DNA from 3 places in the Pseudomonas sp. LBUM1651 genome. Region 3 is predicted to be linked to each of the others. Evidence: predicted binding sites of a transcription regulator. Region 3 holds the regulator's gene; each other region holds the start of a gene.

Region 1 (9,811 bases), 600 kb from region 3:
ATCACTGAATGGACTATTGCAGGGGGCGTGCCAGGTTTTAACAAGTTGAAACAGAAACGCTCTCTGAAACGCCGAAAGCCCCGGATTACGGGGCTTTCGTGTTTTTTCGATAAGGGTTCGATTGCGAAAAATGGCGGAGTTTTGAATCAGCAGTCGTGCGCGATTGCGGTTCACGGTGCCTTGCGGCGGTGCACAAGGCCCCAAAAGCTTCGCGGGCAAGCCTCGCTCCTACAGGTCCTGCGCCAACTATTGAAAATGGCGCAAATCCTGTAGGAGCAAGGCTTGCCCGCGAATGGATGTAACTGTCAGCGAAGAGCTAAAGGCTGCTTAACCCTCTTCCCCTTCATCATCATCCCCACCATCCACCTTCATCCCCAATTCCTTGATCTTGCGTGTCAGGGTATTACGCCCCCAACCCAGCAAAACCGCGGCATCGCGGCGGCGGCCAGCGGTGTGTTTGAGGGCGGTTTCAATCATGATCCGCTCAAACGCCGGCACCGCACTGTCGAGCAGGCTCGACTGACCACGCGCCAGCGCCTGATCAGCCCACTGACGCAGCGCTTGCTCCCAATTGGTCACCGGCGCCGAATCCTGCGGCAGGCTCAGCAATTCCGGCGGCAGGTCGCTGATGTGCACTTCGCGACCCGAAGCCATCACCGTGATCCAGCGGCAGGTATTCTCCAGCTGACGCACGTTGCCGCCCCACGGCAGGTTCTTCAGGTATTCCTCGGTTTCGCTTTTCAGCAGCTTCGGCTCCACCGCCAGTTCTTGCGCGGCGCGGCTGAGGAAGTGCTTGGCGAGCGTCGGGATGTCTTCGCGACGGTCCGACAGCCGCGGTATATGAATGCGGATCACGTTGAGGCGGTGGAACAAGTCCTCACGGAATTTCCCGGCGTGCACCAGGGTTTCCAGATTCTGGTGCGTCGCGGCGATGATTCGCACATCAACCTTGACCGGCACATGACCGCCGACGCGGTAGAACTCGCCGTCGGCCAGCACGCGCAGTAAACGGGTTTGCGTGTCCGCCGGCATGTCGCCGATTTCATCAAGGAACAGCGTACCGCCGTCCGCCTGCTCGAAACGGCCGCGACGCAGATTGGCCGCGCCGGTGAACGCGCCTTTTTCATGGCCGAACAGTTCGGACTCCATCAGATCCTTCGGGATCGCCGCCATGTTCAGCGCAATGAACGGCGAAGCCGCCCGTGGACTGTGACGGTGCAGGGCGTGGGCCACCAGCTCTTTACCGGTCCCGGATTCGCCGTTGATCAGCACGGTGATGTTGGAGTGGCTCAAGCGCCCGATGGCGCGAAACACTTCCTGCATCGCTGGCGCTTCGCCGATGATTTCCGGGGTGCGGGTCAAGGCGACCGGGACTTCCAGACCTTGCTGTTCCTGGGCATGCTGGTTCGCGCGCTTGACCAGCGACACGGCTTCGTCCACGTCGAACGGCTTGGGCAGGTACTCAAACGCACCGCCCTGATAGGACGCGACAGCGCTGTCCAGATCGGAGTGCGCGGTCATGATGATCACTGGCAACCGTGGGTGTTGCTCGCGAATCCGTGCCAGAAGGTCCAGACCGCTGGCACCCGGCATGCGGATGTCGGAGATGATCACGTCCGGCTGCTGGCGCGCCAGACGGCTCATCACGCCATCGGCGCTGTCGAAGCTTTGCGTGGTCATGCCTTCTTGTTGCAAGGCTTTTTCCAGGACCCAACGGATAGAACGGTCGTCATCGACGATCCACACGGTTTCACTACGGCTCATGTCGATGTGGCTCCTTGTTCCAGTGGCAGAAAGATCGAGAAGGTGGTGTGGCCTGGGTGGCTGTCACATTCGATCAGGCCCTGGTGCTGGCTGATGATGTTCTGGGTAATGGCCAGGCCCAGCCCGGTACCGTCCGGACGGCCGCTGACCATGGGAAAGAAGATGGTTTCCTGCAACTCGGCGGGAATGCCCGGACCGTTGTCGATGATTTCGATCTTGGTCACCAGGCGATGGCGCACATGGCCGATGGTGAACTGGCGCATGGCGCGGGTGCGCAAAGTGATGCGGCCCAGGCGCAGCTCGTTCTGGCTGCTGATGGCCTGCATCGCGTTGCGCACGATGTTCAGGACGGCCTGAATCATCTGCTCGCGGTCGATCAGGACGTCGGGAATGCTCGGGTCGTAGTCGCGCACCAGCGTGATGCAGCCTTGGCTTTCCGCCTCGACCAAATGACAGACGCGTTCAAGCACTTCGTGGACGTTGCACATGGCCAGCGACGGCAGTTTGTTGGAGCCGAGCATGCGGTCCACGAGGTTTCGCAGGCGGTCGGCTTCTTCAATGATGACGTTGGTGTAATCGCGCAGACTTTCTTCCGGCAGTTCGCGGGCGAGCAACTGGGCTGCGCCGCGAATCCCGCCCAAGGGGTTCTTGATTTCATGAGCCAGGCCGCGCACCAGCATCTTGCTGGTTTCCTGTTTCGACAGCTGCGCCTCTTCCTTGGTGATCCGCAACAAGCGGTCCCGCGGATGGACTTCCAGCAGCAGCATGGTGGCGCCGTTGGCCAGGATCGGTGTTACCGCGTAATCGACGGTCAGCGTCTGGCCGGTGAGGGCCGTGAGCATCGCTTCGCGCTTGGTAAATGGATGCGCCTGCTCGACCGCCTGACGCAGGGAATTGAGTGCTTCGGTGGATTCGGTGAACAACTCGCTGATGAACTGCCCATGGCTACGCTGGCCGCTGATGGCCAGGAGCATCTCCGCCGCCGGGTTCATGTACTCGAGGCGCAGTTCGGCATCGAGCAGAATGGTGGCGGTGGTGAGGTTGTCGAGTAGCAAACGGTGTAGTGCGTCGCTAATGGTCATCGGGACCTCTTTTGGAGCAGGGCGCGCGCATGAATAAAGCGCTGATGCGAGGAAAATGCAAAAACCAAACCAAGGCTCCGAAAAGAAGCGTTAAAGGCCTGAAACGGGCGTTTGACGCTCGTTTGCGTGGCGCTCTGCCAGCTTTCGCGGGTACTTTCGAACCAAAATGGGTTGGAATGTGGGTACGGTGCAACCTATTGCACCAATATAGTGCGCAAAGCTGAGCGACGCTAAAAGAAGCGCTGGAAGAGATTTTTTTCTTCTTCAGGTTTGTCTTTGAGCGGACATTCCGGTCGTTGGCCGTAGTCGGTTAACGTGCAGGGTTTGACCTGACGTTTTTGCGCGAGGGAGATGCGCAGCATGTGGAAGGGTTGATTGGCCGTGCGCTCGACGGTACGGCCGTGCTCATCGAGAATTTCTACCGACAGGTTATGGCTGCCGCGGTCGATGTTGCCCAAGGCAAATACCGGGCTCGGACCGGGTTCAGCGGTGGGCTGCCCGTCCAGCAACAAACGGTAGCGATGACCCCGTTGCAGGCCGGGTTCGCTGGTGATGCTGACAATCAACTCGCCGGCGCTGTTGCGGATCGTGGCGTCGGGCTCGGGCACCAGTACTCTGAGTAGGTCGTAGCGGAGCAGAGGTTTGGTTTCGGTTTTTTTCTCGGCAATCACCGGCGTTGCGCCGGTCGGGGTGGCGGACATGCGGTTGTTCGTCGCTAACGGCACGCGCTTGGCGTTGCGGGAACCGGGCTGGTCAGTGAAGACCCGATTGCCCTGGGCGTCGATGTAAGTGAAGACTTCGGCCGACACGGGCAGCACGATCAGGCAGGCGATCAACAGCCACAACCTCACGGCTTGTGCACCCGCTGGACGGTGAAGGTCACGATCGGACTCTGCTGGACGACGTCTTCCCCCTCGATCACCTGGACCGCGAGGCTGTGAGTGCCGCGGTCAATGTTGACCAGTTGCAGGATCGGCACGTTGCTCGGCTGGCCGTAAGGCTGATCGTCCAGCAACAACCTGAATAAATGCGGACCTTGCAGGCGGGGTTTGATCAGCACGTTGACGGTGAAGGTGCCGTTGTTAGCGCGCAGCGCCTCGGTGGTGGGCAAGTTGGTCAGCTCCAGCACCTCGTAGGCGCTGCGCGGCTGTTCGCGGCTGGTGGCTTCGACAGGTGGGGCCGGAGGTGCCTGGCGCTCGACACTATTGAGCGGTGGCAACTCGACCGGCTGAGCCTCGACGCCATCGGGTGGTTGATTGCTGTAGGCGGTGTTGCCGTTGGCGTCAGTGTACTTATAGATCTGCGCTGCGGCGGGCAGGGCGATCAACAGCAGCATCAATAGAAAACCACGACCCATAAAATCGACCAGAAACGAAAGCGTTGGGTAGCAGCATAGGTCAGGGCTGGGGATTGGCCCAAGCGGTTAACATTTGGGCATGATTTACCGATCTCTCCCAAACACCACAAATCCCCTGTAGGAGCCGGCTTGCTGGCGATGGCGCCCGCGAGAACGCTATCGCCAGCAAGCCGGCTCCTACAGGGGACATTGTCGGCCGTTAAATCGCGTCCACAAAAAAGGCCTCCCGAAGGAGGCCTCTTTTTGTCACGCCGCTTGTGCAGACGCTACCGGATCAGCAGCTGTAGTACAGCTCGTATTCCAGTGGGTGTACGAAGGTACGAACCTTGATTTCTTCTTCGCTTTTCAGAGCGATGTAAGCGTCGATGAAGTCATCGGAGAACACGCCGCCTTTGGTCAGGAACGCACGACCTTTGTCCAGCTCTTCCAGGGCTTCTTTCAGGCTGCCGCAAACTTGTGGGATCTCTTTCGCCTCTTCAGGCGGCAGGTCGTACAGGTTTTTGTCAGCTGCGTCGCCAGGGTGGATCTTGTTCTGGATGCCGTCCAGGCCAGCCATCAGCAGTGCAGCGAAGCCCAGGTACGGGTTGGCTGCCGGATCCGGGAAGCGGGCTTCGATACGGCGAGCGCGAGGGCTGGACACGTAAGGAATACGGATCGAAGCGGAACGGTTGCGAGCCGAGTAGGCCAGCATGACCGGGGCTTCAAAACCTGGGACCAGACGCTTGTAGGAGTTGGTCGACGGGTTGGTGAAGCCGTTCAGGGCCTTACCGTGCTTGATGATGCCGCCGATGAAGTACAGAGCGGTGTCGGACAGGCCGGCATAGCCTTCACCAGCGAAGGTGTTCTTGCCATCTTTGGCGATGGACAGGTGAACGTGCATACCCGAACCGTTGTCGCCGTACAGAGGCTTAGGCATGAAGGTCGCGGTGCGGCCGTAGGCATCGGCAACGTTGTGTACGCAGTACTTCAGGGTCTGAACTTCGTCAGCCTTGGCTACCAGGGTGTTGAATTTCACACCGATTTCGTTCTGACCGGCAGTCGCCACTTCGTGGTGGTGAACTTCGATGGTCAGGCCCATTTCTTCCATGGCGTTGCACATGGAGGTACGGATTTCGTGGTCGTGGTCGAACGGCGGAACCGGGAAGTAGCCGCCTTTGACGCCTGGACGGTGGCCTTTGTTGCCGCCTTCCACGTCCTGGTCGGACATCCACGAACCTTGTTCGGAGTAGATCTTGAACATCGAGCCGGAGATGTCGGACTTGAACTTCACTTCGTCGAAGATGAAAAATTCTGGTTCCGGACCAACAAATACGGTGTCACCGATACCGGTCGACTTCAGGTATTCCTCAGCGCGCTTGGCGATCGCACGTGGGTCGCGGTCGTAGCCTTGCATGGTCGAAGGCTCGATCACGTCGCAAACCAGGATCAGGGTCGGCTCTTCGGTGAACGGGTCGAGGACGGCAGTGCTGTCGTCCGGCATCAGGATCATGTCGGAGGCTTCGATGCCTTTCCAGCCAGCGATGGAGGAACCGTCGAACATTTTGCCTTCTTCGAAGAAAGCTTCATCCAGCGCGTCGCGAGCCGGCATGGTCACGTGGTGCTGAGTGCCTTTGGTGTCCGTGAAGCGCAGATCAATCCACTTGACGTCATGATCTTTGATGAGTTGAACCGACTTCGACATAGTGTCCTCCGGGTGGATTAGGGCTGGTAGTGGATGCCCTTAAATGTTTGTGATGCCGGCGCGAATACTCTGCCAAGGCAACCTGCCTCACAAGGGAGCAAATTGCATGCCAGTGCCCCAGCATGGGTTTTTTGCCCCAATATCACGCTTATAAAGGCACGAAGCACCGATGCGCGCAAAATCACGCCCTTTAATGTAGCGTTAAATTCCTCAAATGATCCGTTTTGGTGCGTGGAAAACCTTCTGCACATTAACTGGTTAAACCTTGAGCAATTTCCGCTATAATCCGCGCCCCCCTTTTTCGGCTGGCCCAGCACGCGCTGTTTTCATGAAACTAATCGTAAAAGTCTTCCCCGAGATCACCATCAAGAGCCGCCCGGTACGGATGCGTTTCATCCGCCAGTTGGCTAAAAACATCCGCACCGTGCTCCGCGATCTGGACCCGGCCGTGGTGGTGAACGGTGTGTGGGACAATCTCGAGCTTGAAACCCGCGTGACTGAGCCCAAAGTCCTGAAGGACATGACCGAGCGCCTGAGCTGCATGCCGGGTATCGCGCATTTCCTGCAGGTCGACGAATACCCGTTGGGCGACTTCGATGACATCGTCGCCAAGTGCAAGCTGCACTTCGGTGATTCGCTGGCCGGGAAGATTTTTTCGGTGCGCTGCAAACGCGCCGGCAAACATGAATTCAGTTCGATGGATGTCGAGAAATACGTCGGCAGCCAACTGCGTCGTCAGTGCGGTGCCGCCGGAATCTCGCTGAAAACGCCTGCAATCGAAGTCCGCATCGAAATTCGCGACAAACGGTTGTTTGTGATCCACAGCCAGCACAACAGCATCGGCGGTTATCCGCTGGGTGCACTGGAGCAGACGCTTGTACTGATGTCCGGCGGCTTCGATTCCACTGTTGCCGCTTACCAGATCATGCGCCGTGGCCTGATGAGCCATTTCTGCTTCTTCAATCTGGGCGGGCGGGCCCATGAACTGGGCGTCATGGAAGTCGCGCACTTCATCTGGAAGAAGTACGGCAGCTCCCAACGCGTGTTATTTGTCAGTGTGCCGTTCGAGGAAGTGCTGGGAGAAATTCTCGGGAAAGTCGATAACAGTCATATGGGTGTAGTTTTGAAGCGTATGATGTTGCGCGCTGCTTCCCGTATTGCCGATCGGCTGGACATCGAAGCGCTGGTTACCGGCGAAGCGATTTCCCAGGTGTCGAGCCAGACGCTGCCGAACCTGTCCGTGATCGACTGCGTGACCGACAAGCTGGTCTTGCGTCCGCTGATCGCCAGTCACAAGCAGGACATCATCGACCTGGCCAACGAAATCGGCACTGCCGACTTCGCCAAGCACATGCCGGAGTATTGCGGGGTCATCTCGGTGAACCCCAAGACCCACGCCAAGCGTCCGCGTGTGGAGCATGAAGAGAAAGAATTCGACATGGCGGTCCTTGAGCGTGCGCTCGAGAACGCCAAACTGGTGCCGATCGATCGCGTGATCGACGAATTGGGCCAGGACTTGCAGATCGAAGAAGTCAGCGAAGCACTGGCGGGCCAGATCATCATCGACATCCGTCACCCGGATGCCGCTGAAGACGAGCCGCTGGAACTCGGTGGCATTGAGGTACAGACGATGCCGTTTTATGCATTGAACGCTCGTTTCAAGGAACTGGACCCTACTCGCCAGTACCTGCTGTATTGCGACAAAGGCGTGATGAGTCGCCTGCATGCCCACCATTTGCTCAGTGAGGGGCATGCCAATGTGCGCGTTTATCGACCGAGCTAAGAGCCCGGGGCTGTTTGCCTGTGGCCTGCGTCATCGGCCCCCCGACTCTGCCGTCAAGCTGTAACGGCAAGGCCTGACTCTACTGTTAATCGCTGCCAAGACTTGTCAGCACACCGAATCCTCTGATCGAGATACACAAGTGATCGAAAATCTACGCAACATCGCCATCATTGCTCACGTTGACCATGGTAAAACCACCCTGGTAGACAAACTCTTGCGTCAATCCGGCACTCTGGAGCGCAACGAGCTCAACGACGAGCGCGTGATGGACTCCAACGACCAGGAGAAAGAGCGCGGTATTACCATTCTGGCGAAAAACACCGCCATCAACTGGAACGGCTTCCACATCAACATCGTGGACACCCCGGGCCACGCCGACTTCGGCGGCGAAGTTGAACGCGTAATGTCGATGGTCGACTCCGTTCTGCTGCTGGTTGACGCTCAAGACGGCCCTATGCCGCAAACCCGTTTCGTGACCAAGAAGGCTTTCGAAGCCGGCCTGCGTCCGATCGTGGTCATCAACAAGGTTGACCGTCCAGGCGCACGTCCGGACTGGGTTCTGGACCAGATCTTCGACCTGTTCGACAACCTGGGTGCCACCGAAGAACAGCTGGACTTCAAAGTCGTCTACGCCTCGGCCCTGAACGGTATTGCCGGTCTGGAACACACCGCCATGGCGGAAGACATGACCCCGCTGTACCAGTCGATCGTCGACAACGTACCGGCGCCGAAAGTCGACCGTGACGGTCCGTTCCAGATGCAGATCTCCGCTCTGGACTACAACAGCTTCCTGGGTGTTATCGGCGTTGGCCGTATCGCTCGTGGTCGCATCAAGCCGAACACTCCGGTTGTCGCTATCGACGCCGACGGCAAGAAGCGTAACGGTCGTATCCTGAAGCTGATGGGTCACCACGGTCTGCACCGTATCGACGTTGAAGAAGCAGCTGCCGGCGACATCGTCTGCATCAGCGGCTTCGACCAGCTGTTCATCTCCGACACTCTGTGCGACCCACTGAACGTCGAAGCGATGAAGCCGCTGACCGTTGACGAACCAACCGTTTCCATGACCTTCCAGGTAAACGACTCGCCTTTCTGCGGTAAAGAAGGCAAGTTCGTGACTTCCCGTAACATCAAGGAACGTCTGGACAAAGAGCTGCTGTACAACGTTGCTCTGCGCGTTGAAGAAGGCGACTCGGCTGACAAGTTCAAAGTCTCCGGCCGTGGTGAGCTGCACCTCTCGGTACTGATCGAAACCATGCGTCGCGAAGGCTTCGAAATGGGTGTTGGTCGTCCGGAAGTGATCATCCGCATGGTTGACGGCGTGAAGCACGAACCGTACGAAAACGTGACCATCGACCTGCCGGAAGAATCGCAAGGTTCGATCATGGAGCAGATCGGTATCCGTAAAGGCGACCTGACCAACATGGTTCCGGATGGCAAGGGTCGTGTGCGCCTTGAGTACAACATCCCGGCCCGTGGCCTGATCGGTTTCCGTAACGAGTTCCTGACCCTGACCTCCGGTGCAGGCATCCTGACTTCGATCTTCGACCGTTACGACGTGATGAAGTCCGGCGACATGTCCGGCCGTCAGAACGGCGTGCTGGTTTCGGTTGCTACCGGTAAGGCTCTGACTTACTCGCTGGAAACCCTGCAAGCTCGCGGCAAACTGTTCCTGGGTCACGGTGAAGACGTGTACGAAGGTCAAATCGTCGGCATCAACAGCCGCGACAACGACCTGGGCGTCAACCCAACCAAAGGCAAGAAGCTCGACAACATGCGTGCCTCGGGTAAAGACGAAACCATCGCTCTGGTTCCGCCTATCCGTTTCACCCTGGAACAAGCTCTTGAGTTCGTGCAAGAAGACGAACTGTGCGAAGTGACTCCTAAGTCCATCCGTCTTCGCAAGAAGATCCTGGGCGAAAGCGAGCGTACCCGCGCTGCCAAGAAGTCCGGTAACTGAGTCATTTAGTTAGCTGACAAAAAAACGCCCCCGACCGCAAGGTCGGGGGCGTTTTTGTTTGTCCGGGGTTTGTGCGGTGTCTGTTCCGGCCCCTTCGCGGGCAAGCCTCGCTCCTACAGGGATCGCGTAAATCCTGTAGGAGCGAGGCTTGCCCGCGAAAGCAATCTGTCAGGCAGCGAGATTC
Region 2 (9,811 bases), 970 kb from region 3:
ACCGAGCATGCGCACCATGCGCACCACCCCGCCGCCGCCCGGCAGCAAGCCAAGGGTGACCTCCGGCAAACCAAGCTGCACGGATGCATTATCCAGCGCCACGCGGTGATGGCACGCCAGGCAGATTTCCCAACCACCGCCCAGCGCCGCGCCGTTGATCGCGGCGACCAGAGGTTTTCCGAGGGTTTCCAAAGTGCGCAATTGGCCCTTCAGCGTCAGCACCATGTCGTAGAACGCTTTGGCCTCAGGCTTGCCGACCTTGATCAGTTCATTCAAGTCGCCACCGGCGAAGAACGTGTTCTTGGCCGAGGTGATGATGACGCCGGCGATGCTTTCTTTTTCAGCAACCAAACGGGCAATGCAGACAGCCATGGCCTCACGGTAAACCGCGTTCATGGTGTTGGCGCTCTGGCCCGGCATGTCGATGGTCAGGACGACAATCTGGTCCTGCCCTTTTTCGTAACGAATGGCTTCGGTCATGAAGATGATTCCTTGGAAGTCAGGGCTCAGAGGCGTTCGATGATGGTGGCAATGCCCATGCCGCCGCCGACACACAGCGTGGCCAGGCCATAGCGCAGACGCCGGGTTTCCAGTTCATCGAGCAGCGTGCCGAGAATTGCGCAGCCGGTGGCGCCCAGCGGGTGGCCCATGGCGATGGAGCCGCCGTTGACGTTGACCTTATCCGGGTCGATGGTCATGTCCTTGATGAATTTCAGTACGACAGAGGCAAACGCCTCGTTGACCTCAAACAGGTCGATGTCTTCGACCCGCAGCCCGGCTTTGGCCAGCGCCTTGCGCGTAGCCGGCGCCGGGCCGGTGAGCATGATGGTCGGGTCGGTACTGGTAACCGCCGTGGCGACTATCCGCGCCCGTGGCTGCAAGCCCAGCGCGCGACCCTTTGCCTCGGAGCCGATCAACATCAGCGCCGCGCCATCGACGATCCCCGAACTGTTGCCCGGCGTGTGCACATGGTTGATGCGCTCGACGTGGCTGTAGACCCGCAGCGCGGTGGCGTCGAAACCCATTTGCCCCATCATCTCGAAGCTCGGCTTGAGCTTGCCCAAGCCTTCAAGCGTGGAGTCGGCGCGGATGAATTCATCGTGATCGAGCAGGAGAATGCCGTTCTGGTCCCGTACCGGCACCAGCGATTTACTGAACGATCCATCGGCCCGGGCCCGCGCGGCTTTTTGCTGGGAATGCAGCGCGTAGGCATCGACGTCCTGACGGCTGAACCCTTCAAGGGTGGCGATCAGGTCGGCGCCTACGCCTTGCGGTGTGAAATGGCTGTGCAGATTGGTTTCCGGATCCAGCGCCCAGGCGCCGCCGTCGCTGCCCATCGGCACCCGGGACATCGACTCGACGCCACCGACCACCACCAGTTCTTCGAAGCCGGAACGCACTTTCATCGCCCCGAGGTTCACCGCTTCCAGCCCCGACGCGCAGAAACGGTTGATCTGCACACCTGCCACGCTGACGTCCCAATCGGACACTTGTGTCGCGGTTTTGGCGATGTCGGCACCTTGATCGCCGACCGGCGTCACGCAGCCCAGCACCACGTCATCGACCTGACTGGTGTCCAGCGAGGTGCGCTGCTGCAGCGCCCTGAGCAACCCGGCCACCAGGTTCACCGGTTTGACGCTGTGCAGGGCGCCATCGGCCTTGCCTTTGCCACGGGGCGTGCGTAACGCGTCGAAAATCAAAGCTTGGGTCATGACGTCCTCGAACCTGACGGTGAAAATACTGAGCCTTCACCTTATGCCGAGCCACCGCCGATTCAATGACCGCAATGCTCACGGACGTTGACGGACACGCTCAGACGGACGGTAGTGTGCTACCGGATTAACCGTTTCAGGACACCGAGCTGTCTAGCAAAAGGGCGGCAAAGAAGCTGGCAATAGGCCTCATGCCTTTTTTAAAGCAATAAGTGCGCACTCCATACGAAAGGGATCTAAACCACGAGTGACGCGGGCCCTAAGGTGAACATATGCGATGTTGTCGTCGGGTTTTGCCGAGGCGCTCGCCCTACAGGAAGTGCAACGCGCTGCCGTCATGGAGATATGCAGGCAGGCATCAGGAATAACAAAAAGGCGGTCAAGCCATGTTCAAACATTCGAAAGTACGTCAAGCCGGGCTCATTCTTTTCGCCACTACGCTGTTGTTGATTTTGCCGAACCTGACGAAGGTGATCGGTTAAGTCTGTTATTAAAAATACGGCGCCAAGGTTTTTTATCGCCTCATCAAAAATGTGACTGGCTCGCTACCCGGGCCAGCGTGGGTGTGCCAACCTTTGCGGCACTTCCACGACATGGACGGCGATCATTTGAAAACGCTCATTCTGCTCGGGGCCTTGCTGTTCGGCTCGCCCCTTTATGCCGCACAGCTGAACCTGGAGCTGGGCGCGAACAGTCGCACCTGGCAGACCGAGGAATTGCTCAAGCATCCTCAGTTACAGACCATCACGATTACCAACGACGTTTCCTATAAACGGGACATGAGCTATCGCGCCGTGCCTCTGGCGGCGTTGTTGACCGGCATCAAGCCTGACGATCACCTGCAAGCGGTGGCGCTGGATGGTTTTGCCGCTGAACTGGCGGCCGCTCCGTTGCTCAATGCCAAAGGCGCGCGAGCCTGGCTGGCGATTGAAGACCCGGCCAAGCCGTGGCCACCGCTGTCCGAAGGCAAGCCAGGTGCGGGGCCGTTTTATCTGGTCTGGACTAACCCGCAGGCGGGCAACATCAGCCCTGAACAATGGCCCTTTCAAGTGGCAAGCATCAAACGCATGGCGCCAGTGGCGGAGCGCTTCCCTGCCCTGTTGCCGGATCCGGCGTTAAAGGCGGACCATCCGGTGAATCTGGGGTTTGCACTGTTTCAGAAGAACTGCCTGGCGTGTCATCGTCTCAATGGCGCCGGGGATGCGCAGTTCGGGCCGGATCTTAATGTTCCGTTTAACCCGACCGAGTATTTTGGCGCGGACTTTTTGAAGCGGTATATCCGTGATCCGCAGAGTTTGCGGCAGTGGCCGCAGGCGAAGATGCCGGGGTTTTCGGCGCAGGTGTTGCCCGACGGCGATCTGGAAATGTTGGTGGGGTATTTGAAGCATATGGCTGGGCGCAAGCAGATCACAGCCAATAAGTAGCAGATACACCTGTGGCGAGGGAGCTTGCTCCCGCTGGGCCGCGAAGCGGCCCTCAAACCAGGCGACGCGATCCGTCATGCAAACCGCTTTTATCGAATTTGCGACTGCTGCGCAGTCGAGCGGGAGCAAGCTCCCTCGCCACAAAAGCACCTTCTCCCCAATAATTTATGATCACTGTTGTTGGACTGAGATCACCGGCATCGGCGTCGGCGACACAAACACCTTCGCATGCATCTGCTCACACCCGCCGCCGCGACGCATCCCGCGCACCGGACAGGCATCCAGGTAATCCAGGCCCACCGCCAGCTTCAAATGGCGCTCCGGCCGCGCCAGTTCATTGGTCACGTCAAAGCTGTACCACGCGTCATCCAGCCAGGCTTCCGCCCACGCGTGACTGGCCAGATGCTCGCAATTCTCGCTGTACAGATACCCCGACACATAACGCGACGGAATGCCCAGGCTGCGGGCGCAGGCGAGGAACGCGTGCGTGTGGTCCTGGCACACGCCCGAACGCCCGGCAAAGGCCTGAGCCGCGCTGGTATCCACTTCGGTGGAGCCCGGCGTGTAGGTCATGTGCTGGTTAAGGCCATGCATCAGATCGATCAGCGATGTGCGATCCCGACGCTTTTTGCATTCTTTCTCGGCGAACGCACGCAAGGCTTCGTCGGCTTCGGTCAGGCGCGTGAAACGCAAAAACGGCAGCGCCGACTGGCTCTCGTGCTCGGCTTCACGCAGTTCGTCGATGTCGACCTGGCCACGGGCGCCGATGATGATCGCTTCATGCGGCTCGTCCATGGTCAGCACATGCAGGATGTTGCCGAACGGATCGAGTTGCGCGCGCACCGGGCGCGGCAGGTCGAGTTGCCAGCTGAGCACGTGCTGGCGCTCGCTGTCGTGGGGTGTCAGTCGCAGATACTGGATGCTCGCCCGCACCTGATCTTCGTAGTGATAGGTGGTCTCGTGGCTAATGGAAAGTCTCATGCAGCCTCCAGGTAGGAACTGTGTATGGCGTTACCCAACTGGCGCACCAGCGGGATGAACTCGGTCAGCCAGGCGTGCAGGCCTTCGTCGAGAATTTCGGTGATGCCGGTGTAGCGCAGGCGTGCGTCCATCTCCGCCGCCAGGCGTTGCGCGGGACGGCCGTTGGCGCCGGGCAGTTGGGCGAGGATCTGGTCGATTTCTTCGGTGCAGGCCCGTAGCGAACGTGGCACATCAGCACGCAACAGCAGCAGTTCTGCCACATGCCGGGCACCGGGAGCGTCGCGGTAGATTTCGGTATAGGCCTCGAACGACGACAACGCCCTTAACAAAGCGCTCCACTGGTAATAGGCGTGGGCTGTGCCGTCGCTGACCGCTTCGGCCTGATCGCCGGCCATTTCGTAGCGGGCGTCGAGCAGGCGCAAGGTGTTGTCGGCCCTTTCGATAAACGTGCCCAGCCGAATGAAACGGAACGCATCGTTACGCATGATGGTGCCGTAGGACGCGCCGCGAAACAGGTGCGAACGTTCCTTGATCCACTCGCAGAAACGGCTCATGCCGTAGCGACTCAAGCCCTGCTCGGCGATCCCGCGAATTTCCAGCCAGGTGGCGTTGATGTTTTCCCACATGTCGGCGGTGATTCGCCCACGCACTGCATGGGCGCTGGCCCGTGCGGCGCCGAGACAGCTGTAAATGCTCGCTGGGTTGGCCGCGTCGAGGGCGAAAAAGTGCAGCAGCCGCTCGGCATGCAGCTCGCCGTGGCGTTCGAGGTAATCGTCCAGGGTGCCGGTTATCAGCAGCGGCATGGCGAGTTCATGCAGACCGTCACCGCGTCCATCCTGTGGCATCAGCGACAGTGAATAACTGATGTCGAGCATCCGTGCGAGGTTTTCCGCCCGCTCCAGGTAACGCGACATCCAATACAAATCCGAGGCAGTTCTACTTAACATGGCAGGCTTCCTTAATCCTCAACCACCCAGGTGTCCTTGGTTCCGCCGCCCTGTGAGGAATTCACCACCAGGGAGCCTTCACGCAGGGCGACACGGGTCAAACCGCCGGGCACAACCCGGGTTTCGCGGCCAGACAATACAAACGGACGCAGGTCGATGTGGCGTGGAGCGATGCCGTTTTCGACAAAGGTCGGACAGGTCGACAGGGACAACGTCGGTTGCGCGATGTACGCGTGTGGCTTGGCCTTGATGCGGGCGCGGAACGACTCGATTTCCGCCGCCGTCGCCGCCGGCCCCACCAGCATTCCGTAACCGCCGGAGCCTTGGGTTTCCTTGACCACCAGGTCCGGAAGATTGGCCAGCACGTGGGACAGTTCAGAAGGATTGCGGCACTGGAACGTCGGCACGTTCTTCAGGATCGGTTCTTCATCGAGGTAGAAACGGATCATGTCCGTCACAAACGGATACACCGACTTGTCGTCCGCAACCCCGGTGCCGATGGCATTCGCCAGCACCACGTGGCCCGAGCGGTAGGACGACAACAGCCCCGGTACGCCGAGCATCGAATCCGGATTGAACGCCAGCGGGTCGAGGAACGCATCGTCGAGGCGACGGTAGATCACATCGACGGCTTTCGGCCCGTCCGTGGTGCGCATGAACACCTTGTCGTCACGCACGAAGAGGTCCGCGCCTTCTACCAGTTCAACGCCCATTTCCCGCGCCAGGAATGCATGCTCGAAAAACGCACTGTTGAAACGCCCCGGCGTCAGCACCACCACGCTCGGGTTATCGATCGGGCTGGAGCTTTTCAGGGTGTCGAGCAACAGGTTCGGATAATGGTCGATCGGCGCGATGCGCTGGGCCGAGAACAGTTCGGGGAACAGCCGCATCATCATCTTGCGGTCTTCGAGCATGTAGCTCACGCCGCTCGGTGTACGAAGGTTGTCTTCGAGCACGTAGTACGTGCCGTCGCCATCACGCACCAGATCGACGCCGGAGATGTGCGAATAGATATCCCGGTGCAAATCCAGGCCTTGCATCGCCAACTGGTATTGCTCGTTGGCCAGTACTTGCTCGGCCGGAATGATGCCCGCCTTGATGATGCGCTGCTCGTGATAGAGGTCGGCGAGGAACATGTTCAACGCCTTGACCCGCTGGATGCAGCCGCGTTCGACGATCCGCCATTCGCTGGCGGGGATGCTGCGCGGAATGGTGTCGAAGGGGATCAGGCGCTCTGTGCCCTGCTCGTCCCCGTAGAGCGTGAAGGTAATCCCGGCGCGATGAAACAACAGATCGGCCTCGCGTCGCCGTTGGGCCAGCAGTTCGTCAGGCGTCTCGGCCAGCCAACGGGCAAACTCCCGATAATGCGGGCGGACCTGGCCGCCGGCATCGTACATCTCATCAAAATAGTTGCGGATCATGCCGTACTCCTTGTCACCCGGACTTACAGGCCTTCGCAAGGCCCGTGCCATCGGCATAAACGCTTTTAAATCAATCGGTTAGATATTCGTCGCGCATACACCGCACCATTCCTGTGCGGTAAATACCCCAACCTGATTGCCCCCGCTTCATTGCGAAGCAATGCTTTCGCCTATCACCAGCATAGCCAGAGTTGATTTCACTGCCCGGCAGTGGCTGCGGATAATCGGCGCATTCGCTGGAAATGCTCACCGAACTTCCCTTTTAGCCGCCTGTTTAGGCGGCTTTTTTTTGCGCCGGGTTCTTGTTTCAGGATTTTGCCAAGGCTGTTTTCCATCGCCCACAAACGAAAACGGCCAACCCGAAGGTCAGCCGTTAGTGGATGTTGTCGCTGTTCATAGTGTTATGCGAGTAGCCCTCGTACCTCCTGCTTGACGCCCCACCCTTCGATGATGCCGCCCAAAGGCTCGACCACCGCCTCGAAGTCCTGCTCAAAGTCGCCGATGCCGTCATAGGTGGCGGACATCACTTTGCTCAGTTCCAGGGCCCATGCGCCGTCGTCGCGTACGCTGATCTGTGCATTCATGGATTCGCCGGAATAATGCCCTGCCGCCCTGCGTGCCCGCTCCTCGTCCGGGAAAATGGCGTAGAACTCGATGGGATGGAATCGTGAAAAGTCGAAACCGCCTTCTTTCATGCGGCGCAGCACCGAGCTGCTGATGTCTTCTTGATAGGCTGTGCTCATGAAACGTCCTCCTCAAACCGATGGATAGACTTTCCGTACTCCCGACGCCCGCAACCGAATGGTGCGAGCAATACGGCAACCACGTTGCCGCCGGGAAACAAGCATGTAGCTGACAAGACCAGACCTTAGCGATCCAATCGCTGATCTCGCTTGCAGAGTAGCCCCAAGTAAGCGCCGCTGCCAAGGCCTGGTGTTTCACGAGTGTGCCAGAGGTGTATCAGACGGGAGTAATGCCGAGGATTTGTATGCTGTTCTGGGTCTTGAGGTTTTTGACGCTAGCGTCAGCAGTCCGCCCCTCCAGATCGTTCAGATCCAGTTCGGCGGCGACGGGAAAAAGCCGCTCCTTGAGCAGTTTCGCGGCGTGCTCGTTGTCCGGGCACTCGTCGCACTCAAAGACTTCGTCGACAGTTTCGCCGTGGTCATCCACGAAAGTGATCTTCCACTTTTGCATCAGTGCCTCCTCGAACAAACCCGCAAATGGGCTTACAACTATCTGGACTTTTGGCCTGACTGATCGTTCAAACGGATTACGGCACGCAAGCATCAAAAACACAGGAGCTGTAGGAGCCGAGCTTGCTCGCGATAGCGTTCTATCAGCCGACATCTCTATCGACTGGACGGCAGTCATCGCGAGCAAGCTCGGCTCCTACAGGGTTATGCGTACTTCTTTAGTTTAGTCGTTGCTTGGCTTGTTGATCGCTTGCAGCACGTATTGCGGCAAGGCAAACGCGCCAATGTGGATTTCCGGGTTGTAGTAGCGGGTGATGATGCCGCTGCCGGCGAAGCGCTGCTGCAGGGTTTCGCGGGACAGTTTGCGATAGGCGGTATTGGTCGCGCCCCAGGCAAATGTCATCGAACCGCCGATGTAGGTCGGCACGGCGGCCTGATAGAAGTGCCAGTCCGGGAACAGGCTGCGCAGGCGCCCGGCGGTGGTTTTGACTTCTTCGATCTGCATGAACGGCGTGCCGTTCTGGGTCACCAGGATACCGCCCTCGTTCAGGCAGCGACGGCAGGCCTGGTAGAAGTTTTCCGAGAACAGCACTTCGCCCGGACCGATCGGGTCGGTGGAGTCGGAGATGATCACGTCGAACTTTTCGGTGGTGGTGGCGACGAAGCGCATGCCGTCATCGATCACCAGGTTCAGGCGTGGATCATCGAACGCACCCTTGGAGTGGTTCGGCAGGAATTCCTTGCACATGTCGACCACGGTGCCGTCGATCTCGACCATGGTGATGTGCTCGACGCCGCCGTGTTTGGCCACTTCACGCAGCATGCCGCCGTCGCCGCCACCGATGATCAGCACGCGCTTGGCACTGCCGTGCGCCAGGATCGGCACATGGGTGAGCATTTCGTGGTAGATGAATTCGTCGGCTTCGGTGGTCTGGATCACACCGTCCAGCGCCATGACACGGCCCATGCGCGGGTTTTCGAAAATCACCAGGTGCTGGTGTTCGGTGCGCACTTCGTGCAGCAGTTTTTCCATGCGAAAACGCTGGCCGTAGCCTTCGTAGAGGGTTTCCAGGTAGTCGCTGGCTGGGGTGTTGCTCATGGGAAGTGCTCCGATGAATGCGGGTGGCAACGGACGGTTACCCGCCCATGATGGCCAATCGATCTGCTCGATTGCCCGGGAAAGGCGCGCATTCTACGTCGCGGAAGATGACAGGTCGAACGTCAGTTGATGACGCGACACTGTCCCGTAGGAGCAAGGCTTGCCCGCGAAGAACGATTACACGATTTAACAGAAAGACCGCGTTATCGTTCTTCGCGGGCAAGCCTTGCTCCTACAGGGGCAGTGTTCGTTCTGTCAGATTCGCACGTTGCCCCGTGGCCCGGCGATGGCCCAGATGATCAGGCCCAGGACCGGCAGCAGCAGGATCAGCAGGACCCAGACGATTTTCATCCCGGTATCGGCGCCACTTTTCAGCACGTTGATGATTGCCCAGATGTCCAGGGCAAGAATGATCAGGCCAACCAGGCCGTTGAACGTGGAACCCATGGTGTCGCTCCCTAAGAGTGATGTTCACTCTTAGGATAGCCGGCTCCAGCGGGGTTCCGTTTTATTCCATCAAACGTGGATTGCCACTTTCAGGGCTTCCAGGGAAGGCGCGGCCACGATGCCGACCTCAGCGCACAACTCGAGCACACGCGGCACGTCGTTGCCATAGACCAGCACCACTTGCAGTTCGTCGTCCAGCAGCTGGCTGAAGTTCATCAGCGTGTAACCGCCGTTTTCCTTGTTCATGCTGCCCATCTGCACCTGGATGCGATTGAGCGCGGTCAGGGCTTCGGTCTTGGCCAGTTGCTTGGGTTTGATGTTGAAATCCACGCCCGGGCCGAACGACGCGACGATCTGCGCGAACAGGTCCATGTAGGTGTCGGCCTGGAACAGTACGGTTTCCGGCAGGCTGCCGACGACGACCCACTCGCCGAGCGGAATCGGGAAGGTGTCGTCGTAGTTGATGTCCGGATTGGCCGTCAGAAAAGCCTCTGGATCGGCGTAGGCCTGGGCCGCTTCGTCAGCGACTTTGAGGATTTCGTCTTCGCTCATGCACCCGGAGCTGATTTTGCTGATGAGTTCGACGA
Region 3 (9,811 bases):
GCGACGAACTTGCGTGAGGGTTTCGATCATTACCGCTATAATCGCCGCCTTTTCATCAGGCTATACGATTTCTGACATGAGCCAATCCAGCGACCTGATTCAATCAGCACAACGCACCATCCGCCTCGAACTGGAAGCCGTACAAGGCTTGCTGCCCCTTATCGACGCAGATTTCGTACGCGCTTGCGAGATGATTCTGGCCAGCAAAGGCCGCGTAGTCGTGGTCGGCATGGGCAAATCAGGGCATATCGGCAACAAGATTGCCGCCACCCTGGCCAGCACCGGCACCACAGCGTTCTTCGTGCACCCGGCCGAAGCCAGCCACGGCGACATGGGCATGATTACCCGCGACGACATCATCCTGGCCCTGTCGAACTCCGGCTCCACCAATGAAATCGTCACCCTGCTGCCGTTGATCAAACGCCTGGGCATCAAATTGATCAGCGTGACCGGCAACCCCGATTCACCGCTGTCCAAGGCTGCCGAGGTCAATCTCAATGTGCATGTCGAACACGAAGCCTGCCCGCTGAACCTGGCACCGACATCGTCGACCACCGCCGCCCTGGTCATGGGCGATGCCCTGGCCGTTGCGCTGCTCGAAGCCCGCGGCTTCACCGCTGAAGACTTCGCCTTTTCCCACCCCGGCGGCGCGCTGGGCCGACGCCTGCTGTTGAAAGTGGAAAACGTCATGCACGCCGGACAGGAGTTGCCGCAAGTCCTGCGCGGGACTCTGCTCAAGGACGCGCTGATGGAAATGACCCGCAAGGGCCTGGGCATGACCGTTATCCTGGAAGCCGACGGCAAACTCGCCGGGATCTTCACCGACGGCGATTTGCGCCGTACCCTGGATCGCAGCATCGATATTCACAGCGCCACGATCGACCAGGTCATGACCGCCCACGGCAAGACTGCCCGCGCCGAGATGCTCGCCGCCGAGGCCCTGAAAATCATGGAAGACCATAAAATCAACGCGCTGGTCGTGGTCGACAGCGAAGACCGTCCGGTCGGCGCCTTGAACATGCACGACTTGCTGCGTGCAGGAGTAATGTAATGAGCACGGACCTGCTGCAACGCGGCAAACAGATCAAACTGGCGGTATTCGACGTCGACGGCGTCCTGACCGACGGGCGCCTGTACTTCCTTGAAGACGGCAGCGAATTCAAGACCTTCAACACGCTCGACGGTCAGGGCATCAAGATGTTGATGGCAGCCGGCGTGCAGACCGCTATCATCAGCGGCCGCAAGACCCCGGTGGTCGAGCGACGGGCGAAGAACCTCGGCATTCCCCACCTGTATCAGGGTCGCGAAGATAAACTGGTGGTGCTGGACGAACTTCTCGCCCAACTCAACCTAAGCTATGAGCAGGTCGCCTATCTCGGTGACGACCTGCCGGACCTGCCGGTGATTCGCCGCGTCGGCCTGGGCATGGCGGTGGCCAATGCCGCCAGCTTCGTGCGTGAACACGCTCACGGCATCACCCAGGCCCGTGGTGGCGAGGGTGCCGCCCGCGAATTCTGCGAATTGATCCTGCGCGCCCAGGGCCGCCTCGATGCGGCCAACGCTGCGTACCTGTGAGCCAACTATGCTGAGCAAGAAATTTCGCAACATCCTGGTGTTCGGTTGCATCGCAGCGATTTTTGCGGCGGTCGGTTACTGGAACATCAGCCCGGAACGCTTCCTCGACAAGCCAGTGGCTACGGTCGATGAAAGCGCGATCGACTATTACGCACTCAACGCCCACAGCGTGCAGTACCTGCCGGACGGCAAACTGCAGTACGAAATGACGTCCGACAAGGTTGAACACCTGAAGGCGACCGAAGTGACGTTGTTGACCAATCCGGACCTGAACCTGTTCCGCGGCACCCAATTCCCCTGGCACGTCCAGAGCGAACATGGCGAAGTCAATCCGGACGGCACCCAGGTCGAACTGATCGACTCGGTGCGCATCACGCGTTTCGACGAGAAAAACCGCAAGACCCTGATTACCACCACCCGCATGACAGTGTTCCCGCAGCAGCAATATGCGCAGACCGATCAACCCGTTAGAATCGACGGCGCTGGTGGTGTCTCGACTGGCAAGGGAATGAAAGCGTATTTGAAAGAAAGCAGGATACACCTGCTATCGAACGTAAGAGGACAGTATGAGGCTCGTTAAAACTCTCCCTATTTTGCTCGGTCTGGGCGCAGCACTGGGAAGCGTGAGCGCCTGGGCTCTGCCGAACGATCAACAGCAGCCTATCCGCATTCAGGCCGACGATGCCCAACTGGACGACAAGAACGGCGTTGCCACCTACACCGGCGACGTGATCATTACCCAGGGCTCGATGAAGGTTACCGGCAACAAGGTCACCATCACCCGCACCGCGGCCGGTGACATTGACGTGGTGACTTCGGTGGGCAACCTGGCCTACTTCGAGCAGCTGCAGACCGCTGGCGACACCAAGCCGGTTCAGGGCTACGGCGTCACCATCCAGTACCACGCCTCGCAAGACCGCGTCGTATTGATCGATCGCGCCAAAGTCATCGACAAGGACGGCAACGTTACCCAAGGCGAGAAAATCGTCTACGACACCAACAAAAAGCTCGCCAGCGCCGGCCGTGCCACAGGCGCCAACGTGACCGAGTCGCGCCCGCGCATCGACATGGTGATCCAGCCGAAAAAGAAAACCGACGAGCAAAAGGCCCCGTAATGGCAACTCTGAAAGCTCAGCATCTGGCCAAGAGCTACAAGAGCCGTCAGGTCGTGCGCGACGTCAGCCTGTCCATCGACAGCGGTCAGATCGTCGGCCTGCTTGGCCCTAACGGCGCCGGCAAGACCACCTGCTTCTACATGATCGTCGGCCTGGTCCAGGCCGATCAGGGCCGCGTCCTGATCGACGATCTGGACGTCAGCCACCAGCCGATGCACGGTCGCGCGAAGGCCGGTATCGGCTATCTTCCGCAAGAAGCATCGATCTTTCGCAAACTCTCGGTCGCCGACAACATCATGGCCATCCTCGAGACCCGCAAGGAACTCGACAAGGCCGATCGTCGCAAAGAGCTGGAAAGCCTGCTGCAGGAATTCCACATCAGCCACATCCGCGACAATCTCGGCATGAGCTTGTCCGGTGGTGAACGCCGCCGCGTGGAAATCGCCCGGGCACTGGCAACCAGTCCGAAATTCATCCTCCTCGACGAACCCTTCGCCGGCGTGGACCCGATTTCGGTGGGCGACATCAAGCAGATCATCTACCACCTCAAGGCCAAGGGCATTGGCGTACTGATCACTGACCACAACGTCCGTGAAACCCTGGATATCTGCGAAACCGCCTACATCGTCAACGATGGTCAACTGATCGCCGAAGGTGATTCGGCCACCATCCTGGCCAACGACCTCGTGAAAGAAGTCTATCTGGGCCATGAGTTCCGCCTGTAAGCGCTGAGGTGTCTGGCTAGTCGCCGAGCGCTTGTCTCGATAAAAAATCAACAGTTTTTTATTGTTACAGCGCTCTAGGCAAACGTTGCAGTTTCAGGCATATAATTTGCTTATGTTTGGCGCTCCGGCGCCCTGTAGTGGATGGCGCATGTGCGCCGGCGAATAAGGTGTTAAGCCCCTGCCATGAAACCATCGCTAGTCTTGAGAATGGGCCAGCAGCTGACGATGACACCGCAGCTGCAACAGGCCATCCGCCTGCTCCAATTGTCGACCCTGGACCTGCAACAGGAAATCCAGGAGGCCCTGGAGTCCAATCCGATGCTCGAACGCCAGGAAGAAGGCGACGACTTCGATAACGCCGACCCCTTGGCCGACAAAGCCGAGCAGCAACCCAACGCCGACGTCTCAGAACCCTCCTACCAGGAAACCGCCCCAACGGTGGACAACCTCGATGAGGGCGACTGGAACGAGCGCATTCCCAACGAACTGCCCGTCGACACCGCATGGGAAGACGTCTACCAAACCAGCGCCAGCAGCCTGCCGAGCAACGATGATGACGAGTGGGATTTCACCACCCGCACATCGGCCGGTGAAAGCCTGCAAAGCCATCTGTTGTGGCAACTGAACCTGGCGCCGATGTCCGACACTGATCGTCTGATCGCCGTGACCCTGATCGATTGCATCAACAATCAGGGCTACCTGGACGAAACCCTCGAGGAGATCCTCGAAGCCTTCGATCCGGAACTCGACATCGAACTGGACGAGATCGAAGCCGTCCTGCATCGCATCCAGCAATTCGAACCGGCCGGCATCGGCGCCCGCAACCTCGGTGAATGCCTGCTGCTGCAATTGCGCCAGTTGCCCGCCAAGACGCCTTGGCTGGCCGAGGCCAAGCGCCTGGTCACCGACTACATCGACTTGCTCGGCAGCCGCGACTACAGCCAGCTGATGCGCCGCATGAAGCTCAAGGAAGATGAACTGCGCCAGGTCATCGAACTGGTACAGAGCCTCAACCCACGCCCTGGCTCGCAGATCGAGTCCAGTGAAGCCGAATACGTCGTTCCCGACGTGATCGTGCGCAAGGACAACGAGCGCTGGCTGGTGGAGCTTAATCAGGAATCGGTACCGCGGCTGCGGGTCAACGCCCAATACGCCGGTTTCGTGCGCCGCGCCGACACCAGTGCCGACAACACCTTCATGCGCAATCAGTTGCAAGAGGCCCGCTGGTTCATCAAGAGCCTGCAGAGCCGTAATGAAACCCTGATGAAAGTTGCCACCCAGATCGTCGAGCATCAACGCGGTTTTCTGGAATACGGCGACGAAGCGATGAAACCGTTGGTGCTGCATGACATCGCCGAAGCGGTGGGCATGCACGAATCGACGATTTCCCGGGTGACCACGCAAAAATTCATGCATACCCCTCGGGGTATATATGAGCTGAAATACTTTTTCTCCAGCCACGTCAGCACCTCCGAAGGCGGCGAATGCTCGTCCACGGCGATCCGCGCGATCATCAAAAAACTGGTTGCGGCGGAAAATCAGAAAAAGCCGTTGAGTGACAGCAAGATCGCTGGTTTACTGGAGGCACAAGGCATTCAGGTGGCTCGCCGCACCGTCGCCAAGTACCGCGAATCCCTCGGGATCGCGCCTTCGAGCGAACGCAAGCGGTTGATGTAGAGCCACGCCACAGCGTTCCAGTGGTAGATCATCTGATCTACCGCTTTATGCACTGGCAACGAAGGAGAAGCTGTATGCAAGTCAACATCAGTGGACACCAACTGGAAGTGACCGAACCGCTTCGCACCTACATCGGCGAAAAACTCGAACGATTAGAGCGGCATTTCGACAAGATCACCAACGTGCAAGTCACGATGACGGTCGAGAAGCTGAAGCAGAAAATCGAAGCCACGCTGCATATTCCCGGCAATGAAGTGGTCGCAAACGCGGAACATACCGACATGTACGCGGCGATCGACGCGCTGACCGACAAGCTGGATAAACAACTCAAAAAGCATAAGGAAAAGACCCAAAGCCTCCTCCAGGGCGCGACCGGTCGTTAACACTCCCAACCCATGATCCGACTTGAAAGCATCCTGACCCCCGGCCGTTCCCTCGTGAACGTGCCGGGCGGCAGCAAAAAGAAAGCCCTCGAGCAAATTGCCAATCTGATCGCCCGCGAAGTGCCGGCCCTGGAGATGCAAGATGTCTTCGAGGCTTTGATTGCCCGTGAAAAACTTGGCTCGACCGGTTTTGGTAACGGCATCGCTATCCCCCACTGTCGGCTGAAAGGTTGCACCTCGCCCATCAGTGCTTTAATGCACCTGGACGCTCCCATCGATTTTGACGCCATCGACGGCGCCCCGGTTGACCTGCTGTTCGTTCTGCTGGTCCCGGAAGCGGCTACCGATGCGCACCTTGAATTGCTCCGCCAGATCGCCAGCATGCTTGATCGCAAGGAAGTCCGTGATCGCCTGCGCAGCGCCGCGAGCAATGAAGCCTTGTATCAGGTTGTCCTGGACGAGCAAAACGGGCACTAATCATGCGTTTGATCATCGTCAGTGGCCGTTCCGGCTCAGGTAAAAGCACCGCACTCGATGTTCTCGAGGACAACGGCTATTACTGTATCGACAACCTGCCCGCCGGGTTGCTGCCGGAACTGGCTGAACGTGCGTTGATTCATACTGAGCTTGCGCAGCCGCTGGTTGCCGTCTCCATCGACGCACGCAACTTGCCGAGTCACCTGACCCGTTTTCCGGAACTGCTCGCAGAAGTCCGCAGCCGACATATCCAGTGCGATGTCCTGTACCTGGATGCCGACGAAGAAACCTTGCTCAAGCGCTTTTCGGAAACCCGCCGTCGTCACCCGCTAAGCAGCGCCAATCGCTCGCTGGCCGAGGCGATCAACGATGAAACCAACCTGCTCGGGCCGATTGCCGACCTCGCCGATCTCAAGGTCAATACCACCAACCTGAACCTGTATCAGCTGCGCGATACCATCAAGTTGCGCCTGCTGAACCAGCCGGAACCCGGCACTGCTTTTTTGGTGGAGTCTTTCGGATTCAAGCGGGGCATGCCAGTGGATGCCGATCTGGTGTTCGACGTGCGCTGCCTGCCGAACCCCTATTGGAAGCCGGAGCTACGCGATCAGTCCGGGCTTGATCAACCGGTTGCCGAGTACCTCGCGGCCCAGCCGGACGTCGAGGAGATGTTCCAGGACATCTCCACGTACCTGCTCAAATGGCTGCCCCGCTTTGCCGCCAGCAACCGTGCTTATGTCACCATTGCCATTGGCTGCACCGGCGGGCATCACCGCTCCGTCTACCTGACCGAACGTCTGGGCCAGGTCCTGCAAAAATCCCTGAAGAACGTCCAGGTCCGCCACCGCGACCTCAGCTAAAGGATTCACATCGCGATGCCTGCTCTGGAAATCGAAATCATCAACAAACTGGGCCTGCATGCCCGCGCTTCTGCGAAATTCGTTGGAGTCGCCGGCGAGTTCAAAGACTGCACGATCAGAGTAGGACGGACGCCGGAATCCACGGTCGACGGCAAAAGCATCATGGCAATGATGATGCTCGCTGCGGGCAAGGGCACAAAAATCTATATCAGTACCGAAGGCGAAGACGAGCAGAAAGCACTAGATGCACTGACAGACTTGATCAATCGTTACTTCGACGAAGGCGAATAACGCTCGCCTAGGCGAGCGCGGTATCCATCACCATCATCAAACAAAACCCGATCAGCAGCCCAAGGCTGGCCAGCTTGTCGTGACCATGGCGGCGCGACTCGGGAATGACTTCATGCGTCACCACCAACAACATGGCCCCGGCCGCCAGTGCCAGGCCCAATGGCAAGAGCAACTCGGCCAGGCTCACCAGCCAGGCGCACAACAGCGCAAAGACCGGCTCGACCAACCCTGACGCCGCACCGATCAGGAACGCCTTGACTCGCGACATCCCTGCCCCGGCCAAGACCAGCGCAATCACCAGCCCTTCCGGCACATCCTGCAAGGCAATGCCCATGGCCAGACTGTCGGCATCGGGCATGCCGCCACCCGCCGAGACACCGACCGCCATGCCTTCTGGAATGTTGTGGGCAATGATGGCAAACACGAACAACCAGATCCGTGGTGGAATGACCGGCCGTTCCAGCGTGCCGACGAGCATTTCCGGCGATGCGCCAGACACCTTCCGATCCACCAGAAACAACACGAACGCACCCAACATGATTCCGAAACTGATCAGCCCGCTGGCCGCCCAAGGCGTCAGCCCCAGGCTTTCAGCCGCAGCAATACCCGGGACGATCAGCGAAAATGCCGTCGCCGCGAGCATCACCCCGGCGCCGAAGCCGAGCAGCGTATCGCTGACCGCCTGGGGCATGCGCCGAATCACCAGCACCGGCACCGCGCCCAGGGCGGTACCCAAGGCGCAGATCGCACCGCCCTGTAAGGCGCGTAGCAGTTTTGGTTCAAGATCCAGCCACGCCAGGCCCTGGGCGACCAACAAGCTCATACCCGCCAACAGTGAAAGCGACCCCAATGCGTAACGAAACATCCGTCCACTTACGATCGCCAGTGTTTCAGTGCCCATAGTCAGCCCAGGATTGTTTTTATAGAAGACTTAAACCAGTGCAGCCTGATAGCGCGCAGCGACTTCAGGCCAATTGATCACGTTGTAAAACGCGTTGATGTATTCCGGGCGACGGTTTTGATATTGCAGGTAATAGGCGTGCTCCCAGACATCCAGGCCGAGGATGGGTGTATTGCCGCTCATCAACGGACTGTCCTGGTTACCGCTGCTTTCCACGACCAGGGTCTTTTGCGGGGTCACACTCAGCCAGGCCCAGCCGCTGCCGAAACGGGTCAGCGCGGCTTTGGTGAACGCTTCCTTGAAACGGTCGAGACCGCCCAGTTGGTCGTCGATCGCCTTGGCCAGCTCGCCGTCCGGCTGACCGCCGCCGTTGGGTACCATGACTTCCCAGAACAGCGAATGGTTGGCATGACCACCACCCTGATTGATCACCGCCGCGCGAAGTTTTTCCGGCAGTTGCTGAACGGCAGCCACCAGTTTCTCCACCGGCCACTCGGCAAACTCGGTGCCTTCGACGGCGGCGTTCAGGTTATTGATGTAGGTCTGGTGATGCTTGGTGTAGTGGATTTCCATGGTCTGCGCATCGATGTGCGGCTCCAGGGCATCGTAGGCGTACGGCAAGGCAGGCAAGCTAAAAGCCATTTCAATGGACTCCATGATGTAGAGGCGCAGCGGGCGACGCGGCATCGGTGTGCAGCAAACGATGAGTACGCGGGTATTCGCCGTGCTCGCTGATGAAATTCAGCAGTTCGACGTAGGTTTTGCTGCTCTGACGCAGTGCTGCTTCGCGTAATGCCGGCGCCAGTCGCGGGTCCTGTATCGTCTTCAATAGCCGCTGGTGGATGGCGCACAGGTATTCGGCGCTCTCCTCCGGCTGGTTCAGACGTAAATGCAGGTCCGCCAGGTTGTGGTGGGAAATGACGCAGGCCGCCACCGCTTCGTCGGCATCCGCCCAGCGCTCGAACAACACCTGGGCCAGGGCCAATGCCTGCAGGTAAGCCTCGCGGGCATCCACCAGTTCGCCCAGCATGAAACAGCGGTTTGCCCTTTCGATCGTGCGTTTCCAGTGCTCCATGGTGAGCCTCCAAAGCGGTTGCGGTGATTACACGCCGCCTGCGGTGAGCTTTTCCGGATTGAGCAACTCTTCCAGTTGGCTACGCGTCAGGTCGGTGTGTTCCAGAGCGACATCGATCACCGGACGGCCTTGCTGATAAGCCTTCTTGGCGATTTCAGCGGCTTTTTGGTAACCAATGATCGGGTTGAGTGCAGTGACCAGAATCGGGTTGCGCGACAGCGCCTCCTTGATCCGGGCTTCGTTGACCTTGAAGCTGGCGATAGCCTTTTCACCCAGCAGGTGGCTGGCGTTGGCCAGCAACTCGATGCTGCTCAGCAGGTTCTGGGCGATGATTGGCAGCATCACGTTCAGTTCGAAGTTGCCCGACTGGCCAGCGATGGTGATGACCGTGTCATTGCCGATCACTTGAGCGGCAACCATGGCGGTGGCTTCCGGGATCACCGGATTGACCTTGCCGGGCATGATCGACGAGCCCGGCTGCAAGGCTTCGAGTTCGATTTCACCGAGACCGGCCAGCGGACCGGAGTTCATCCAGCGCAAGTCGTTGGCGATTTTCATCAGCGAAACAGCGGTGGTTTTCAGTTGCCCGGAGAGCGCAACGGCGGTGTCCTGGGAGCCGATCAATGCGAACAAATCGGTGCCCGGCGTGAATTGCACTTGCGTCAACTTTGTCAGTTGCTGGCTGAAAAGCCCGGCGAACTCGGGATGCGCATTAATCCCGGTGCCCACCGC

Evidence for each region. The regulator sigma-54, encoded in region 3, starts transcription at its own class of promoters, with help from an activator protein. The targets are predictions, from matches to a motif close to ANTGGCATNNANNTTGCTNT.
Region 1: a site for sigma-54 is predicted at 5,979-5,998, ahead of glnA (glutamate--ammonia ligase). Genes of this name have one in related genera too.
Region 2: a site for sigma-54 is predicted at 6,518-6,537, ahead of ACA066_RS08815 (circularly permuted type 2 ATP-grasp protein). Genes of this name have one in related genera too.

Annotation. Positions count from the first base shown of each region.
Region 1 covers NZ_CP166805.1:325,033-334,843, forward strand. The annotation lists gene ntrC (nitrogen regulation protein NR(I)) at 328-1,764, opposite strand; gene glnL (nitrogen regulation protein NR(II)) at 1,761-2,846, opposite strand; gene ACA066_RS01625 (DUF4124 domain-containing protein) at 3,077-3,697, opposite strand; gene ACA066_RS01630 (DUF4124 domain-containing protein) at 3,694-4,203, opposite strand; gene glnA (glutamate--ammonia ligase) at 4,478-5,884, opposite strand; gene thiI (tRNA uracil 4-sulfurtransferase ThiI) at 6,213-7,667, shown strand; gene typA (translational GTPase TypA) at 7,807-9,627, shown strand.
Region 2 covers NZ_CP166805.1:1,900,591-1,910,401, reverse strand. The annotation lists gene ACA066_RS08840 (3-hydroxyacyl-CoA dehydrogenase NAD-binding domain-containing protein) at 1-480, opposite strand, end outside; gene ACA066_RS08835 (acetyl-CoA C-acetyltransferase) at 507-1,712, opposite strand; gene ACA066_RS08830 (c-type cytochrome) at 2,306-3,136, shown strand; gene ACA066_RS08825 (transglutaminase family protein) at 3,308-4,117, opposite strand; gene ACA066_RS08820 (alpha-E domain-containing protein) at 4,114-5,064, opposite strand; gene ACA066_RS08815 (circularly permuted type 2 ATP-grasp protein) at 5,076-6,485, opposite strand; gene ACA066_RS08810 (ribonuclease E inhibitor RraB) at 6,887-7,228, opposite strand; gene ACA066_RS08805 (hypothetical protein) at 7,446-7,679, opposite strand; gene speE (polyamine aminopropyltransferase) at 7,902-8,777, opposite strand; gene ACA066_RS08795 (PLDc N-terminal domain-containing protein) at 9,033-9,224, opposite strand; gene ACA066_RS08790 (hypothetical protein) at 9,294-9,811, opposite strand, start outside.
Region 3 covers NZ_CP166805.1:929,397-939,207, reverse strand. The annotation lists gene ACA066_RS04250 (KpsF/GutQ family sugar-phosphate isomerase) at 77-1,051, shown strand; gene ACA066_RS04245 (KdsC family phosphatase) at 1,051-1,575, shown strand; gene lptC (LPS export ABC transporter periplasmic protein LptC) at 1,583-2,155, shown strand; gene lptA (lipopolysaccharide transport periplasmic protein LptA) at 2,142-2,690, shown strand; gene lptB (LPS export ABC transporter ATP-binding protein) at 2,690-3,415, shown strand; gene ACA066_RS04225 (RNA polymerase factor sigma-54) at 3,599-5,092, shown strand; gene hpf (ribosome hibernation-promoting factor, HPF/YfiA family) at 5,167-5,475, shown strand; gene ptsN (PTS IIA-like nitrogen regulatory protein PtsN) at 5,488-5,952, shown strand; gene rapZ (RNase adapter RapZ) at 5,955-6,812, shown strand; gene ACA066_RS04205 (HPr family phosphocarrier protein) at 6,828-7,103, shown strand; gene ACA066_RS04200 (ZIP family metal transporter) at 7,111-8,004, opposite strand; gene ACA066_RS04195 (superoxide dismutase) at 8,035-8,646, opposite strand; gene ACA066_RS04190 (DUF2753 family protein) at 8,648-9,079, opposite strand; gene ACA066_RS04185 (class II fumarate hydratase) at 9,107-9,811, opposite strand, start outside.